DNA from 4 places in the Pseudomonas sp. Marseille-Q7302 genome. Region 2 is predicted to be linked to each of the others. Evidence: predicted binding sites of a transcription regulator. Region 2 holds the regulator's gene; each other region holds the start of a gene.
The links. Region 2 encodes FliA, which starts transcription of late flagellar genes. Its sites were predicted from a motif close to CTAAAGTTTNNNNNNNNNNNGCCGNTAA; they were not measured.

Region 1: a site for FliA is predicted at 2,593-2,620, ahead of ACWPW1_RS09150 (flagellar protein MotY). Genes of this name have one in related genera too.
Region 3: a site for FliA is predicted at 2,627-2,654, ahead of motA (flagellar motor stator protein MotA). Genes of this name have one in related genera too.
Region 4: a site for FliA is predicted at 2,400-2,427, ahead of ACWPW1_RS19285 (methyl-accepting chemotaxis protein). Genes of this name have one in related genera too.

The regions. Positions count from the first base shown of each region.
Region 1 is NZ_CBCOPK010000001.1:1,962,806-1,967,012, forward strand. Features, by position in the region: gene bfr (bacterioferritin) at 1-269, opposite strand, end outside; gene ACWPW1_RS09135 (bacterioferritin-associated ferredoxin) at 462-677, opposite strand; gene rnt (ribonuclease T) at 796-1,467, opposite strand; gene pyrC (dihydroorotase) at 1,470-2,513, opposite strand; gene ACWPW1_RS09150 (flagellar protein MotY) at 2,656-3,606, shown strand; gene ACWPW1_RS09155 (argininosuccinate synthase) at 3,724-4,207, shown strand, end outside.
Region 2 is NZ_CBCOPK010000001.1:3,253,729-3,257,935, reverse strand. Features, by position in the region: gene flhF (flagellar biosynthesis protein FlhF) at 1-685, shown strand, start outside; gene fleN (flagellar synthesis regulator FleN) at 778-1,608, shown strand; gene fliA (RNA polymerase sigma factor FliA) at 1,605-2,345, shown strand; gene ACWPW1_RS15170 (chemotaxis response regulator CheY) at 2,433-2,807, shown strand; gene ACWPW1_RS15165 (protein phosphatase CheZ) at 2,827-3,615, shown strand; gene ACWPW1_RS15160 (chemotaxis protein CheA) at 3,642-4,207, shown strand, end outside.
Region 3 is NZ_CBCOPK010000001.1:4,409,624-4,413,830, reverse strand. Features, by position in the region: gene asd (archaetidylserine decarboxylase) at 1-192, opposite strand, end outside; gene ACWPW1_RS20545 (rhodanese-like domain-containing protein) at 209-1,021, opposite strand; gene ACWPW1_RS20540 (HDOD domain-containing protein) at 1,078-2,595, opposite strand; gene motA (flagellar motor stator protein MotA) at 2,713-3,564, shown strand; gene ACWPW1_RS20530 (flagellar motor protein MotB) at 3,564-4,207, shown strand, end outside.
Region 4 is NZ_CBCOPK010000001.1:4,134,769-4,138,975, forward strand. Features, by position in the region: gene ACWPW1_RS19280 (HPP family protein) at 1-727, shown strand, start outside; gene ACWPW1_RS19285 (methyl-accepting chemotaxis protein) at 731-2,356, opposite strand; gene ACWPW1_RS19290 (DUF4398 domain-containing protein) at 2,514-2,945, shown strand; partial or broken gene ACWPW1_RS19295 (DUF4398 domain-containing protein) at 2,977-3,360, shown strand; gene ACWPW1_RS19300 (zinc-dependent alcohol dehydrogenase family protein) at 3,471-4,207, shown strand, end outside.

The DNA of each region.
Region 1 (4,207 bases), 1.3 Mb from region 2:
TCGCACTGGATCATCTCCTGGGTGTTCTCGCCGATCATCAGCTTGCCCAGATCCTGCAGGTTGGGCAGGCCTTCCAGGAACAGGATGCGCTCGATCAGGCGATCGGCGTGCTTCATCTCGTCGATGGATTCCTTGTACTCGTGATGACCCAGCTTGCGGATACCCCAGTCGTTGTACATCCGCGAGTGCAGGAAATACTGGTTGATGGCCACCAGTTCGTTGCCGAGGATCTTGTTCAAATGCTGGATGACGGTGATATCGCCTTTCATGGCCGGACCTGCAAATCGGGTGGGATTGCCGGCAGTCTGAGCGTGGAAGGGCCCTTTGTCAAAAGCTTAAGTTGTTGAAAAATCGACGAAAATCGAACGGTAATCGAAAGCTTTTCCATCCTTTCCGTAAGCGTTTGATTAGACAATAAAAAAGCCGGACGCAAGGTCCGGCTTTTTTTGCAGGGATGTCGCTCAGGCGCGCGGGACGTCCAGGGCGTAGGCGAGCTGCTGGGCACCATGCAGCTCACCGAGGGTTTCCTTGACGACCTGCTTGGCGAGGCAGGCGCACTTGCCGCACTGGGTGGCGCAACCCGTGCTTTCCCGGACTTCCCGATAACTGCAGCAGCCTTCATAGATGGCTTCGCGAATATGCTTGTCGGTCACGCCACGGCAAAGACACACGTACATGGATCGCCTGCTGTATGAGTGGAGGTGCCGCCAAAGCTAATGACAATGAGAATGATTGTCAAAGTTGTAGGCGGCAAAATCTCATCAAAGGCCTTCTGGGCGACAGGCGGTTGTCAGATCAGTCCAGGTCGACCCAGCCGCCCATTTCTCGCCACCGATTGACGATGCCGCAAAACAGCTCGGCGGTCTTCTCGGTGTCGTAACGGGCCGAGTGGGCTTCACGATTGTCGAACTCGATGCCGGCCGCCTGGCAGGCCTTGGCCAGTACCGTCTGACCATAGGCCAGACCGGCCAGGGTGGCGGTATCGAAGCTGGAGAACGGGTGGAAGGGGTTGCGCTTCAGGCCGCAGCGCAGCACCGCGGCATTGAGAAAGCCCAGATCGAAGCTGCTGTTATGGCCGACCAGGATGGCTCTCTTGCAGCCGCTGGCCTTGAGCGACTTGCGTACACCCTTGAAGATCTCGCTCAGCGCCTGCTCTTCGCCCACTGCCATGCGCAGCGGATGGTCGAGCTTGATGCCGGTGAACTCCAGCGCCGCAGCTTCGATATTGGCGCCAGCGAAGGGCTCGACGCGGAAGAAATAGGTGTGATCCGGATAGAGCACTCCTTCCTCGTCCATGGCCACGGTGGTGGCGGCGATTTCCAGCAGGGCATCGGTGGCGGCGTTGAAGCCGCCGGTCTCGACGTCGATCACCACCGGCAGATAGCCGCGGAAGCGGCGCGCCATGGGGATGCGCGAGTCGGACATGGGCTGGCTGGCATCCAGTTCGTCGCTGAAGGTCTCATCCATGCTCATACGCTCACCTCCAGACGCCAGCGCAAGGTCTCGCCCGCGCGCAGGGGAACCACCTCGTGATCGCCAAAGGGGAGGGAGGCCGGCGCCTGCCAGTCCTCGCGCACCAGGGTCACGGTCTCGGTGTTGCGCGGCAGGCCATAGAAGTCAGGGCCGAAGTGGCTGGCGAAGCCTTCCAGGCGGTCGAGGGCGTCGCGGCTCTCGAAGGCTTCGGCATAGAGCTCGAGCGCACCGTAGGCGGTATAGCAGCCGGCACAACCGCAGGCCGCTTCCTTGGCGTGACGGGCGTGGGGCGCCGAGTCGGTGCCGAGGAAGAACTTGGGGTTGCCGCTGGTGGCGGCGTCCAGCAAGGCGCTCTGGTGGGTGTTGCGCTTGAGGATCGGCAGGCAATAGAAATGCGGCCGGATGCCGCCCACCAGCATGTGGTTGCGGTTGTACAGCAGGTGATGGACGGTGATGGTGGCACCCACGTTGGCCGGGGCCTCGCGCACGAAGGCAGCGGCGTCGCCCGTGGTGATATGTTCGAACACCACCTTCAGCGTCGGGAAGCGCTGGACGATACGCACCAGGTGCTCGTCGATGAATTTCTTCTCGCGGTCGAAGACGTCCACCTCGGCATGGGTGACCTCGCCATGCACCAGTAGCGGCAGGCCGATCTCAGCCATGGCTTCCAGGGTCGGGAAGAGATTGTCGAGGGAGGTGACCCCGGAATCGGAGTTGGTGGTGGCTCCGGCCGGATAGAGCTTGGCGGCATGCACGAAACCGCTGGCCTTGGCGCTGCGCACGTCTTCCGGGCTGGTGCGATCGGTGAGGTAGAGCACCATCAGCGGCTCGAAGCGGCTGCCCGCCGGACGTGCGGCCAGGATGCGCTCGCGGTAGTCGGCGGCCTGCTCGGCATTGCGCACCGGTGGTACCAGGTTGGGCATGACGATGGCGCGACCGAATTCGCGGGCGGCGTCGGCGACGGTCTGCGGCAGGGCGGCGCCGTCGCGCAGGTGAATGTGCCAGTCATCGGGACGGGCAAGGGTGATCCGGTCGGTCATGCGGGATTCCAGGCTGCGGGAAAGTGGGGAAATGCTACCGGAAAAGGGGGTAGCCGGCACCCGTGCAGCGGGATCGCGCTCAAGTTTTCCGCGCCCTTGACCGATATGAAGCCCAGGTACTTTTTTCTTTCCGGAGCTCGACGTGCGCTCGCGTTACCTCTTCCTTTCCTGTCTGCTGCTCTCCGTTCCGGCCTGGGGGATGACCTTCCAGAGTCGGCTCGAGAGCGTGGAGTGGAAGGTGGAGGGCGACATCTTCGCCTGTCGGCTGCTGCAGCCCATCCCGCGCTTCGGCAGCGGTGGTTTCCTGCGCCGCGCCGGCGAGGCCACGGTATTCGAGCTGCGCCCCAACGGTCAGTGGTTGCCAGTGGGCAGCGCCAGCCTCAAGGCCGCGGCGGTGCCCTGGAAGCCGGGCCTTGGCGACATCAGCCTCGGCTCGGTCAAGGTGGTGGAGGGGGAGCAGGCCCTGACGACCAGCGCGCAGCAGGCTCAGCGCCTGCTGGCGGGATTGATGGAAGGGCGCATGCCGCAGGTCAGTCGGCCGGGTGCCCTGGATGACCGCGTCGTGGTCCGGCTGCTGCCCGTGCACTTCGAGCCGGCCTACCAGCAGTTCCAGGCCTGTACCCAGAAGCTGCTGGCGGTCAACTTCGAGCAGATTCGCCATTCCCAGGTCGGCTTCCCGGGCGGTGGCGATACCCTGGACGACAGCGCCAAGGCCAAGCTCGATCTCATCGACGAGTACCTGAAGGCCGATCCAACGGTCAACCACGTCATCGTCTCGGGCTACAGCGACAACCAGGGCACCCGGCTGGACAATCGCCAGGAATCCCGGCTGCGTGCCATCGCCGTGATGGAGTACCTGAAGACCAAGGGCCTCCCCGCGGAGCAGATCGAGTTGCGCTTCTTTGGCGAGCAGTATCCACTCGCACCCAACAACAGCAAGACCAACCGGGCGCTCAACCGGCGCGTGACCCTGGTGTTCTCGCGAGTGCCGCCAAGCAGCGAGCCAGCGGCCGCGCCGACCACCAGTACCGCGGCCAATCCGAGTGAGCCACCGGCGCCGACCCCCGCCCCGCCAGCCAAGCCCAAGGGCTGATCCGCTGCAACCGCATGTCGCCCAGACATCAGAGTGCGTCGCGCCTCTGTAAAAGCGGCGATACCACCAGTAGAATTACCGCTTTCCGACTCAATGCAACACACGGGAGCGAACGGCATGGCGGATGTGAAGAAGGTAGTCCTGGCGTATTCCGGCGGCCTGGACACCTCGGTGATCCTCAAGTGGCTGCAGGATACCTATAACTGCGAAGTGGTGACCTTCACCGCTGACCTCGGCCAGGGCGAGGAAGTCGAACCGGCACGCGCCAAGGCCCAGGCCATGGGCGTCAAGGAAATCTACATCGACGACCTGCGTGAAGAGTTCGTCCGCGACTTCGTCTACCCGATGTTCCGCGCCAATACCGTCTACGAAGGCGAGTACCTGCTAGGTACGTCCATCGCCCGTCCGCTGATCGCCAAGCGCCTGATCGAGATCGCCAACGAGACCGGCGCCGATGCCATCTCCCACGGCGCCACCGGCAAGGGCAACGACCAGGTGCGCTTCGAGCTGGGCGCCTATGCGCTCAAGCCGGGCGTCAAGGTGATCGCCCCCTGGCGCGAGTGGGACCTGCTCTCCCGCGAGAAGCTGATGGACTACGCCG
Region 2 (4,207 bases):
CGCCAAGATTTTGGAGGAGGGCGGCATCGTCGCCTTCGTCGGTCCGGCCGGCATGGGCAAGACCACCACCCTGGCCAAGCTCGCCGCCAACTACGTGCTCAAGTACGGTCCCCAGAGTCTGGCGCTGGTCAGCATGGACAGCTTCCGCATCGGTGCCCAGGAGCAGATCAAGACCCTGGGCCGCATCCTCGACGTACCGGTGACCCTGGTCGATCCGGGCCAGTCCCTGGCGCAGGCCCTGGCGCCCCTGGCACGCAAGCGTCTGGTGCTGATCGATACCGCGGGCATGCCCGCCAACGATCCGGCGCTCAAGGCGCAGCTCGAAGCCCTGGCGAACCGCCAGCTGAAGATTCGCAATTACCTGGTGCTGGGTGTCACCAGCCAGAGCCAGGTGCTCAAGGCGGCCTATCACAGCTATCGGCGCTGCGGCCTGAGCGGCTGCGTGCTGACCAAGCTGGACGAGGCCGCCAGCCTCGGCGAAGCCCTGGGCCTGGCCATCAGCCAGCGCCTGCCGGTGGCCTACATCGCCGACGGTCCGCGCATCCCGGACGATCTGCATCCGGCTCGCAGCCACCAGCTGGTGAGCCGCGCCGTGAGCCTGCAGGCGTCCGAAGAGCCGAGCGAAGAAACCATGGCCGGCATGTTCGCCGGCCTGTATCAGAGCAATGCCCGCCGCGCCGGTTAGCGCCGACGAACGGTAGTGGTGCATCGCATGCCTGGGCACGCCAAATGCACTTGGTCTAAAGTGTGACGGATTTCAATCAAAGGTATCAGGCAATGGGTAGCATGCATCCCGTCCAAGTCATAGCGGTCACGGGCGGTAAAGGCGGTGTCGGCAAGACCAATGTGTCGGTCAACCTGGCCTTGGCCCTGGCCGATATCGGGCGGCGCGTCATGCTGCTCGACGCCGACCTGGGCCTTGCCAACATCGACGTTCTGCTCGGGCTGTCGCCCAAGCGCACCCTGGCCGACGTCATTTCCGGCGAATGTGAGCTGCGCGACGTGCTGCTGCACGGGCCGGGCGGCATCCGCATCGTCCCGGCAGCCTCGGGCACCCAGGCGATGGTCAATCTGACGCCGGCCCAGCATGCCGGTCTGATCCAGGCCTTCAGCGACATCAGCGAGAACCTCGACGTGCTCATCGTCGATACCGCTGCCGGCATCGGCGACCAGGTGGTCAGCTTCGTCCGCGCCGCCCAGGAAGTCCTGGTCGTGGTGTGCGACGAGCCCACCTCCATCACCGATGCCTACGCCCTGATCAAGCTGCTCAATCGCGACCATGGCGTCACCCGTTTCCGGGTGTTGGCGAATATGGCGCTGACACCCCAGGAAGGCCGCAATCTCTTTGCTAAGCTGACCAAGGTGACCGACAGATTCCTGGATGTCGCCTTGCAATACGTGGGCGCCATTCCGTTCGATGAAGCGGTGCGCAAAGCGGTACAGAAACAGCGCCCCGTGTACGAAGCCTTTCCGCGTGCCAAGGCCTCACTGGCCTTTCGTGCGGTGGCTCAGAAAGTCGATGGCTGGCCGCTGCCCGCCAATCCGCGCGGCCATCTCGAGTTCTTTGTCGAGCGCCTTGTGCAACCAGCCATCGGTACCCACGCATGACAGCATCCAGCGGGCTTCGCATGTACAGCAAAACCTCGGAACGTACCCAGCAGGAGCAGCTCATCAACCGCTACGCGCCGTTGGTGAAACGCATCGCCTACCATCTCCTGGCGCGCCTGCCGGCGAGCGTACAGGTCGAAGACCTGATGCAGGCCGGCATGATCGGTCTGCTGGAGGCCTCGCGCAAATACGACGCCGGCAAGGGCGCCAGCTTCGAGACCTACGCTGGCATCCGCATCCGCGGTGCCATGCTCGATGAGGTCCGCAAGGGCGACTGGGCGCCGCGCTCGGTGCACCGCAACACGCGCATGGTCACCGACGCCATTCGGGCAGTGGAAGCGCGCACTGGTCGTGACGCTAAAGATTCCGAAGTCGCGGCCGAACTTAAATTGAGTCTGGATGAGTACTACGGCATCCTTGGCGACACCATGGGGAGTCGCCTGTTCAGCTTCGACGACCTCATGGAGGGTGGTGAGCATGGGCTCGAGGAGAGCGGTTCGCATGAACTCGAGCCCGGTCGCGGTCTGGAAGACGAGCGCTTCCGCAAGGCCCTGGCCGAGGCCATCGCCAATCTTCCGGAGCGTGAACGTCTGGTGCTCTCGCTGTATTACGACGAGGAACTCAACCTCAAGGAAATCGGCGAGGTGCTGGGTGTGAGCGAGTCACGTGTCTGCCAACTTCACAGTCAATGCGCGGCACGCCTGCGGGCGCGGCTGGCGGAATGGCGTTCGCGTTAACCGGCTGGTACTCAGGCTACTACGATTGCTTAGACGCGCCTTGTGGCGTGTGTGCGGATTAGGACGGAGGTCGACTTGGACAAGAACATGAAAATCCTCATCGTGGACGATTTTTCCACGATGAGACGCATCATCAAGAATTTGCTGCGCGATCTGGGATTCACCAATACCGCCGAAGCAGACGACGGCAATACCGCACTGCCGATGCTGCAGAGCGGCAACTTCGATTTTCTCGTCACCGACTGGAACATGCCTGGCATGACCGGCATCGACCTGCTGCGCCAGGTCCGCGCCGACGCGCGCCTGAAGACCCTGCCGGTGCTGATGGTGACCGCCGAGGCCAAGCGTGAGCAGATCATCGAAGCCGCTCAGGCCGGCGTGAATGGCTATGTGGTCAAGCCTTTCACCGCCCAGGTGCTGAAAGAAAAGATCGACAAGATCTTCGAGCGGGTGAACGGCTGAAGAAAGCCGCGGGGACGTTATGGATCAGCTTGGCACCAACAGCTTCAGCGACTTCGAGTCGAATCTAAAACAGCACGCCCAAGAGCTGGTGAAATGCCTGGAAAGCGGCGATTTCACCCAGGCCGTGCATGTTATCAATGAGCTCAATCAACTGCGTGATCGGGGTCTTTACCAGGAAGTCGGCAAGCTGACCCGCGAGCTGCACAATGCCATCGTCAACTTCGAGATCGATCCGCGCGGCATGGCCGGCGAAGAGGTCTCCCAGATCAGCGATGCCACCGATCGTCTCTCCTACGTGGTGAAGATGACCGAGAACGCCGCCAACCGGACCATGGATCTGGTGGAGGAGAGCGCGCCGCTGGTAGGCAACTTCGGCGACGAGGCCCGTGCCGTGCATGCCGACTGGAAGAAATTCATGCGCCGGGAAATGGGCGCGGACGAATTCCGCGAACTGGCCAAGCGCGTCGACGCCTTCCTCAGCCACAGCGAGAGCAGTGCCGAACAGCTGTCGGCCAAGCTCAACGACATTCTCCTCGCGCAGGACTACCAGGATCTCACCGGTCAGGTGATCAAGCGGGTCGTCAATCTCGTCGGGCAGATCGAGAAAGACCTCGTCAAGCTGGTGATGATGGCCAGTCAGGTCGATCGCTATACCGGCTTCAGTCACGATCACACCGCGCTGATCGAACAGAATCGAAAAGAAAAGACGATGAAGGGTGAAGGTCCGCAGATTCATGCCGATAAGCGTGAAGACGTCGTGGCCGCTCAGGTCGACGTCGACGATCTTCTATCCAGTCTGGGCTTTTGACCCAGACCCTCTTGGGGAGTGCAGGAATGAGCTTCGACGCCGATGAAGAAATCCTCCAGGATTTCCTGGTAGAGGCCGGCGAGATTCTCGAACAGTTGTCCGAACAATTGGTCGAGCTGGAAAGCCGCCCGGATGACATGGATCTGCTGAATGCCATTTTCCGTGGCTTCCATACCGTAAAGGGCGGTGCCGGTTTCCTGCAGCTCCATACCCTGGTCGAGTGCTGCCATATCGCGGAAAACGTGTTCGACATCCTGCGCAAAGGCGAACGCCGCGTGGATGCCGAGCTGATGGATGTGGTGCTGCAGGCACTGGATTCCGTCAACGAAATGTTCGGTCAGGTCCGTGAACGCGAAGAGCCGACCCCGGCCTCGCCTGAATTGCTGGCGGCCCTGGCCCGCCTGGCCGAACCCGCCGGCAGTGAGCCGGCGCCGGTTCCGGTTGCGCCCGTGGCTGCTGCCCCGGTCGCCGCCGCAGAGCCCGCTCCGACTGCCGCGGCGGCTGCCGAGCCGGAACTGAGCGATGCCGATTTCCAGAACCTGCTCGATGCCCTGGGCAGCGAGCCGGGTGCCGACCAGGGGGCCACTGCGGA
Region 3 (4,207 bases), 1.2 Mb from region 2:
GTTCTCGTAGGCGGTCGGGTCTTCCACCTGCGCCTGGCGCATGTCCACGTCGTAGTGACGGACGAACCAGCGGGTCAGCAGGTTCTTGAACCAGGGCGCGCGGCACTCGGCGAAACCGCCGACCACCCGCGACAGCAGGTGGTGCGGCAGCAGGTGCTGGGCCAGGATGAACAGTCGGTCTTGCAGTTTCATGAGAGGTCCTTGGCAGTCATTCGATGGGCGTGTCGGGGTGGTTGCCCCATTCGCCCCAGGAGCCGGCATAGGCTTTGACACGCGGATAGCCCAGGGCCTTGGCCGCGAGATAGGTGAAGCCGGATCGGTGATGGGTCTGGCAGTGGGTAATGACTTCCTTGTCGCGAGTGATGCCCAGGCGCTCCAGTTCGGCGGCCAGGTCCTCACGGATGCGCAACTGGCGCGCAGCGTCCATGCCGGCGGTCCACTCGAAGTTGATCGCCCCGGGGATATGCCCGCCACGGGCGGTCAGCACCTTCTCGCCGCGATACTCGTCGGCGCCGCGGGCGTCCCAGATCGCCAGGTCCTCGGCGCCGAGCCGGCTCTGCAGGTAGGCGCGACTGGCGGTGGGCTCCTCGTGCAGGGTCAGGGGGACCGGGCTGCCGACCGGGGCAGGGATATCGGTGCTCAGCGGCAGGCCGGCGGCGATCCAGCCCTGGCGACCGCCGTTGAGGTAGTGATAGTGACCGTGACCGATGACGTCGAGCAGCCAGATGAAACGTCCGGCCCAGCCACCGCCTTCATCGTCATAGACCACATAGACGGCTTCGGGGCGCTGGCCCAGTTCGCCGAACAGCTGTTCCAGGTCAGCCTGGGCGGGCAGCAGGCCGGGCGCCGGCTTGGTGCCCAGCTGGGTGCGGGCGGGCGCGACATGGCGCGCGCCGGGCAGATGCCCCTCGGCATAGTGGGCGGCGCTGCTGAGATCCACCAGGATGAGTTCGGGCGCATCCAGGCGCGCCGCGAGATCGGTCGGCTCGATCACCAGGGGCAGGGCGGAAAAGGGCATCACAGATTTCCCGTCGGTCCGTAGCAAAGGTGAAGTGTACCGAGGTTGACCGGCCAGCGTCAGGTCGGTCGCACCCTGGAACGATTGGCAAAGGTGGCGATGGCGCGCTCGATGCAGGTGAAGGTCTTGTCCAGCGCGGCGGTTCGCCGCGGGTCCGCCGGCTCCAGTTCGCTGTCCAGGATCGCCAGCAGTACCACCCGTTCGCCAAAACCCAGGCTGCGCAGCCAAAGCCGCTCATTGCTGAACAACCGGCGCAGATCGGCCGGCAGGTGCGGGGCGAACCGCGTGCGATTGCCGGCGTCGATGCGCAGCTGGCCGGGGCTGCCAAACAGCTTGGCCAGCAGGGGATGGCTGGCGATATCCAGTTGCAGGCCGGGGGCGTCGTCCAGGCCGTGATGCAACTGGACATTGCCCTTCTGGCCATTGCGATCCGGGGTCAGCAGCAGCAGCCGAGGCAGGCCGCAGGCCACCAGGGCCTGGCGGGCGCAATCGAACAGTTGCGGCAGGGTGGCGAAGGCACTGGGGGTGTGCAGCAGTTGTTCGCAGAGGCCACGCCAGCGTTGCGCCTGGCTTTCGCCTGCGACCTGCACCTTGGGCACCGGTCGCAGGCGGCGCTCGCCCGGTGGCCAGAGCAGCCCTTCGGCGGGATGCCAGAGACCAGGCCGGGCATGGCGCCGGGCGTCCTGCACCGCGAGTTCGTGGCTGCGACTCTGCACCCGCGCCAGGGGCAGCTGGAGATAAAGGGCGCTAAAGCGTTGCCAGCGCAGGGTATGGGCACCGTCCCAGGCGTGGTGGCTCGCCAGGGCCAGACCATTGGCGAGAAGGATGGTGTTGCCTGGATGGGTCAGCCAGCGCCGTAGATTGGGATCCTCGTCGAGTCGCTGCTGGTGCTGCAGGGGATCCTCGTCATGGGCGATATGCAGTGCCCTCACCAGCTGGCGACGATCCTCGTCCAGCAGGCGGTAGCCTTCCACGATCCAGTCGGGCAACTGCCAGTGACGGGCCAGCGCCTGGCACAGGCGAATCGCCGGTACGCCCAGCAGCTCGCGCTCGACCTTCGGCGCCGGTTCGCCTTCGCCCAGCACCCGGCGTTCCCACTCCTCGAAGAGTTCGGGGTAGCGGGTCACCAGCGGCCAGAGCGGCGCCAGGAAAAGCAGGGCGGCCAGGCGGATGTCCGGCCACAGCCGCGCCAGGGGTACGCCGAACAGGCCCATTCCCAGCGTCATGGCGTGCTGGCTCACCAGGCACAGCTGCCGCAGCGGCCGCGGCAGGCGCTCCTCGGACAGGGTGGGCTGGCGAGCGATCAGGTATTCCGCCGGGCCCAGGCCGACGCGGCCGAGCACGGCTTCGAGGCTGGCCGCGGGATCGCCAAGGCTGGCATGGCCGCGATTGGCCTCGCGCAGCAGGGCCAGCGCCAGTGGCGGTGATTCGCAGAGACGCTCGGCGATTTCATGCAGCGCCAGACGGCCATCGGCCAGGCTGCGGCGCAGGCGCTCCGCGGTGGCGGTCGCCACCGGCAGGCGCACGCCTTCCAGATGTTTGACCCAGTCTTCGACGGTGTTTGGGCGGCTGGACATACTACGGTCGCCTCGAAATTTGATGAAAGGCCTTCAGTCCGGGGCGCCGGGTCCGATAAAGGGGGCGTGAGGGTGAATCCCCGGCTCAATTTTCCTTAGCACACAGTATTCCCAACCATGGCAAAAATCATCGGCATCATCGTGATATTCGCGGCTGTCCTCGGCGGCTACATCCTCGCGCATGGCAAGATCGCCGCGATCATCCAGCCGCTCGAGGTCCTGATCATCGGCGGTGCCGCCCTGGGGGCCTTTCTGCAGGCCAACCCCGGCAGCACCTTCATGCAGGTGTTCAAGAAGTCGCTGAAAATGTTCGGCAATCGCTTCACCCACGCCTTCTACATGGACGTGCTCAAGCTGCTCTACGAAATCCTCAACAAGAGCCGGCGCGAGGGCATGATGTCCATCGAGGCGGACGTCGAGGATCCCAAGGCCAGTCCGATCTTCAGCAAGTTTCCGAACATCCTCAAGGACGAGCGGATGACTGCCTACATCGCCGACTACCTGCGGCTGATGTCCTCCGGCAACATGGCGCCCCACGAGCTGGAAGGCCTGTTCGACATGGAGCTGGCGGGCATCAAGGAGGATCTGGAACATCCCTCCCACGCCGTGTCCCGCCTCGCCGACGGCCTGCCCGGCTTCGGTATCGTGGCCGCGGTACTGGGCATCGTGATCACCATGGGCATGCTTGGCGAGGGTGACCAGGCGGCCATCGGGGGCCACGTGGGCGCGGCGCTGGTAGGTACCTTCCTCGGCATTCTCGCGGCCTACGGCTTCTTCGGCCCGCTGGCGACCTGCCTGGAGCACGACGCCAAGGAAGAACTCAACGTACTGGAGGCCATCAAGGCCTGCCTGGTGGCCGCCGCCAGCGGCATGCCGCCCACCGTCGCCGTGGAATTCGGTCGCAAGGTGCTGTTCCCGGCGCACCGGCCGTCCTTCAGTGAACTCGAGCAGGCGATGCGGGGCAGCTGATGGACAACAACCAGCCGATCATCGTCAAGCGCATCAAGAAGAGTGCCGCCGGTCACCACGGTGGCGCCTGGAAGATCGCCTTTGCCGACTTCGCGACCGCCATGATGGCGTTCTTCCTGGTGCTCTGGCTGATGTCCTCGGCCACCCCCGAGCAGAAGAAGGCCATCGCCGGCTACTTCCAGGACCCGATCGGCTTTACCGAGAGCGCCAGTCCCTATGTCATCGACCTGGGCGGTACCCCGACCCCGGCGCCCGATCGCACCCTGAACCCCGAGATCCAGGCGCAACCGGATTCGACCCAGAACAAGGTCAATCCGGACATGCAGGAGCGTGCCGATCCCAACGAGTCCAATCGCGTCGAGCCCGACCCCACCCAGGCGCTCGATCCGTCCGACAAGCGCCAGCCCAACGACGCCGCGCAGCAGCAGAAGGATGCTGCCAACCAGGCGAAGATGGATCCGAGCCAGGCGGAAAAACTCGCCGAGCAGGTCGAGAAGGAGCGCCTGGAGCTGCTGCTGCAGGAGTTGCAGAACAAGATCGAGCAGAATCCTGAGCTGCAGAAGTTCAAGGACCAGATCCTGCTGGAGATCACCCAGGATGGCCTGCGCATCCAGATCGTCGACGCCGACAACCGGCCGATGTT
Region 4 (4,207 bases), 880 kb from region 2:
GGCACTGCTGATGGTGCTCATCGGCGCCCAGGATTTCAGCTATGCCTGGAGTCCGGTGGCGGTGGATTCACTGCTGCTGGTCGCCGCCGGCTTGATCTACAACAACCTGACCCGCCGCCCCTGGCCCCATGTGCCGCGCCCCGCCGAACCAGGCGGCGAGACCCTTCTGCAGCGGGCCGACCTGGATGCCGTGCTGGCGCGCTACAACCAGGTGCTGGACATCAGCCGCGACGACCTGGCCGAACTGCTCGAACAGGTGGAAGCCCTGGCCTACCAGCGCAAGATGGGCGAGTTGCGCTGCGCCGACGTCATGAGCCAGGAGCCGGTGACGGCCCGCGCCGAGATGCCGCTGCAGGAAGCCTGGGCACTGATGCGCGCCCGCCGCATCAAGGCGCTGCCCGTGATCGATCGCCAGGGCTACCTGCTGGGTATCGTCACCGTCGCCGACTTCATGCGGCAGATCGACCTGGACGTTCATGAAGGCCTCGGCTGGCGCCTGCGCACCCTGGTCCGGCCGAAGGCACGCCAGGACGACCATACCGTCGGCCACATCATGACCCGCACCGTGCGGGTGGCCAGCGCCGATCGCCTGCTGATCGACCTGGTGCCGGTGTTTTCCGAGAATGGCCACCGCCACATCCCCATCATCGACGGCTCGCGCCGCCTGGTGGGCATCATCACCCAGTCGGATCTGATCCGGGCGCTGTACCAGGCGGTGCGCGTCTAGGGCTCAGACCTGGAAGCGGTTCACCAGGCCCTGCAGGTCCACCGCCAGCCGTGACAGTTCCTGGCTGGCGGCACTGGTCTGGTGGGCACCGTCGGCGGACTGGGTGGAAAGATCGCGGATGTTGACCAGGTTGCGATCCACCTCGCGGGCCACCTGGGCCTGCTCCTCGGCCGCGCTGGCAATCACCAGGTTGCGCTCGTACATCTCGCCAATGCGGGTATTGATCTCTTCCAGCGCCACCCCGGCGGTTTCTGCCAGGGCGCGCGTGGCCTGGGCGCGTTCACTGCTGCTGTGCATGGAGCCCAGGGCCTGACTGGCACCGCTGCGCATGCCCGAGACCATCTGCTCGATCTCGTGGGTGGACTGCTGGGTGCGGCTGGCCAGGGCACGCACCTCGTCGGCCACCACGGCGAAACCACGCCCGGCCTCGCCCGCCCGCGCCGCTTCGATCGCGGCATTGAGCGCCAGCAGGTTGGTCTGCTCGGCGATGGCGCGAATGACGTCGAGCACCTTGCCGATGTCCTGGGACTGCTCGGCCAGGCGCTGGACCACCGTCCCGGTGGCCGCCACCTCGTCGGACAACGCCTCGATGGCGCCCAGGGTCTCGGCGACGCGGGTCTGGCCCTGCTGCGCCGCCTGGCTGGAGGCACGCGAGGCCTCGGAGGTGGAGACGGCGTTGCGCGCCACCTCGTCCACCGCGGTGCTCATCTCGGTGACGGCGGTGGCAGCCTGTTCAATCTCGTCGTTCTGGCGCTGCAAGCCCTGTCCGGCGGCTTCGGTGACCGCATTGAGTTCTTCGGCGGCGGTGGCCAGTTGGGTGGAAGAGCCGGCGATGCGCGAGAGGGTCTCGCGCAGCTGCCCCTGCATCTGCTGCAAGGCGCGCTGCAACTCGCTCACCTCGTCGCGCCCCTGCACCGCCAGGGTCTGGGTCAGGTCACCTTGGGCGACCCGGCGGGCGGCCAGTAGCGCTTCACGCAACGGTCCGACGATGCTGCGGGTCAGGAGCCAAGCCATGAGCACCGTGGCCAGGGCGGCCAGGGCGATCACCGCGATGACAATCAGCCGCGACGCCTCGTAGCGGTCCGCGGAGACCTTTCCATCCCGCTCGATACCTTCGGCATAGAAGTCGCCCAGCTCGCCGAGCTGCTTGCCGGTGCCGTCGACCACCGGCTTCATGTCCACTAGGGTCAGCTTGTTGAGCGCGGCCGTGTCACCCTGGCGCGCCAGGGCGAAGGAAGAGGTCATGCCCTGCTGATAGGTGGCGAAGTCACGCTTGAACAGGTCCCAGCGCTGGTGCTCCTCGGGGGTGTCGACGAAGGCCTCATAGGCCTTGATGCCCTCCATGAGCACCTTGTTGCGCGCCTCGTACTGGCCGACATAGGTGTCGATATTGCGCGGATCCGGGTCCAGCGCCAGGCGCAGGGAGATGGTACGCACCCGCAGCATGTTTTCGCGGATGGCATCCACCGCACGGATGCTCGGCACCCAGTCGCGCTCCACCAGCACCTGACGTTCGCGGATGCCGGCCATCTGCGCCAGGGAAAACAAGCCGAGAAAGGCCACCATCAGAGCGATCAGGCCGAAGCCCAAGGCCGCGCGGGGCGCGATGTTGCAGTTGCGTAACAGCATGGAAATCTCCGTGGCCGCTGGCCCTGTTGTTGTCTGACAACGTATATCGGCCAGGACACCCTGCCCTTTAGCGCAGCGGTTGCAGCGAACCTCGCCGCGTTTTCGTCGTCTCACAGGCACTGTCGCCCATTCCGGGCGACCTGCCAGGAATGTACGGATGAAAACCGGTCCCTCTCGCGCCTCCCCGTTCTCCGCGCCCCGTGCGCTGCTCGCCAGCCTGGTCCTGGGTGGCGGTCTGCTGCTCGCAGGCTGCGCCGGCAATCCGCCGACCGAGCAGATGGCCGTGACCCAGTCCGCCGTCGACGAAGCCGTGAGCAGCGGCGGCAACCAGTTCGCCCCGGTCGAGACCAAGTCCGCCCAGGACAAGTGGACCCAGGCCCAGGCGGCACTGTCCAACGAGAAATACGACGACGCCAAGCGCCTGGCCGAACAGGCCGAGTGGGACGCCCGCCTGGCGACCCGCAAGACCCAGGCCGCCAAGGCCGGCGCGGCACTCCAGGATGCGCAGAACAGCATCCAGCAGATTCGTGAGGAAGGTCAGATCAACCTCCAGCTGCAACAGAATCTCCAGAAAAAGGTGCAGCAGTAAGGCTGCCCCGCTCTCTTGAAGGACGAAACCCATGCGTAAACGTTTTCTGCTTCCGGTACTGTCGGCGCTGACCCTTACCCTGGCCGCCTGCGCCACCCCGCCCAACCCCAACCTGGAAAAGGCGCGCAACGACTACGCCGCCCTGGAATCCCAGCCGCAGGCCACCCAGCTGGCGGCGCTGGAAACCAAGGATGCCGGCACCTGGCTGGCCAAGACCGACAAGGCCTACAAGGACGGTGAGAACGAACGTACCGTCGACCAGCTGGCCTACCTGACCCAGCAACGCATCCAGACCGCCATGCAGACCATCAAGCTGCGCATGGCCGAAGCCGAGCTGAAGAAGGTCGACGCCCAGCGCGGCGAAACCCGCCTGAACACCCGCACCGAGCAGCTGCAGCAACTGCAGAAGGCCATCAAGTAAGGCCGACGGGTGCAGGATCCTTACGGGAATCCTGCACCCCCTACCGTGGTCCTCTACAGACCCGCGAGCCCTCTGCTCGCCATCGCTCTGGAGGATCTCACCTGATGCACGCCATACGCCTACGCAAACCCGGCGGTCTGGACCAGCTGGAACGCTGTGAACTGCCCGATCCCGGTCAGCCCGGAGCCGGCGAGATCCGTGTGCGGATCAAGGCCAGCTCGCTGAATTTCCATGACCTGGGCGTGGTGCTGGGCAAGATGCCCGCTGCCGACGGTCGCATTCCCATGTCCGATGGCGCCGGTGTCGTCGAGGCGGTGGGCGCCGACGTCAGTGAGTTCGCCGTGGGCGATCACGTGGTCTCGACCTTCTTTCCGCACTGGCTGGACGGCGAGCCGCCCATCGACGACTTTTCCACCACCCCCGGCGATGGCGTCGACGGCTTCGCCTGCGAGGTAGTGGTGCGACCGGCCACCGCCTTCACCCGAGCGCCCAAGGGCTACAGCCATGCCGAGGCGGCGACCTTGACCACCGCCGGTCTCACTGCCTGGCGCGCCCTAGTGGTGGACGGCAATCTCAAGGCCGGTGACAGCGTGCTGGTGATGGGTACCGGCGGCGTCTCCATCTTCGCCCTGCAGATCGCCAAGGCCATGGGCGCCACGGTGATCGCGACCTCTTCCTCGGACGAAAAGCTGCAGCGCGCCTATGCCCTGGGTGCCGATCACCTGATCAACTATCGCAGCGAACCCGAGTGGGGCGCCAAGGTCCAGGCCATCACCGGCGGACGCGGCGTCGACATCGTGGTGGAAGTCGGCGGTCCTGCAACCCTGGCGCAATCCATCCA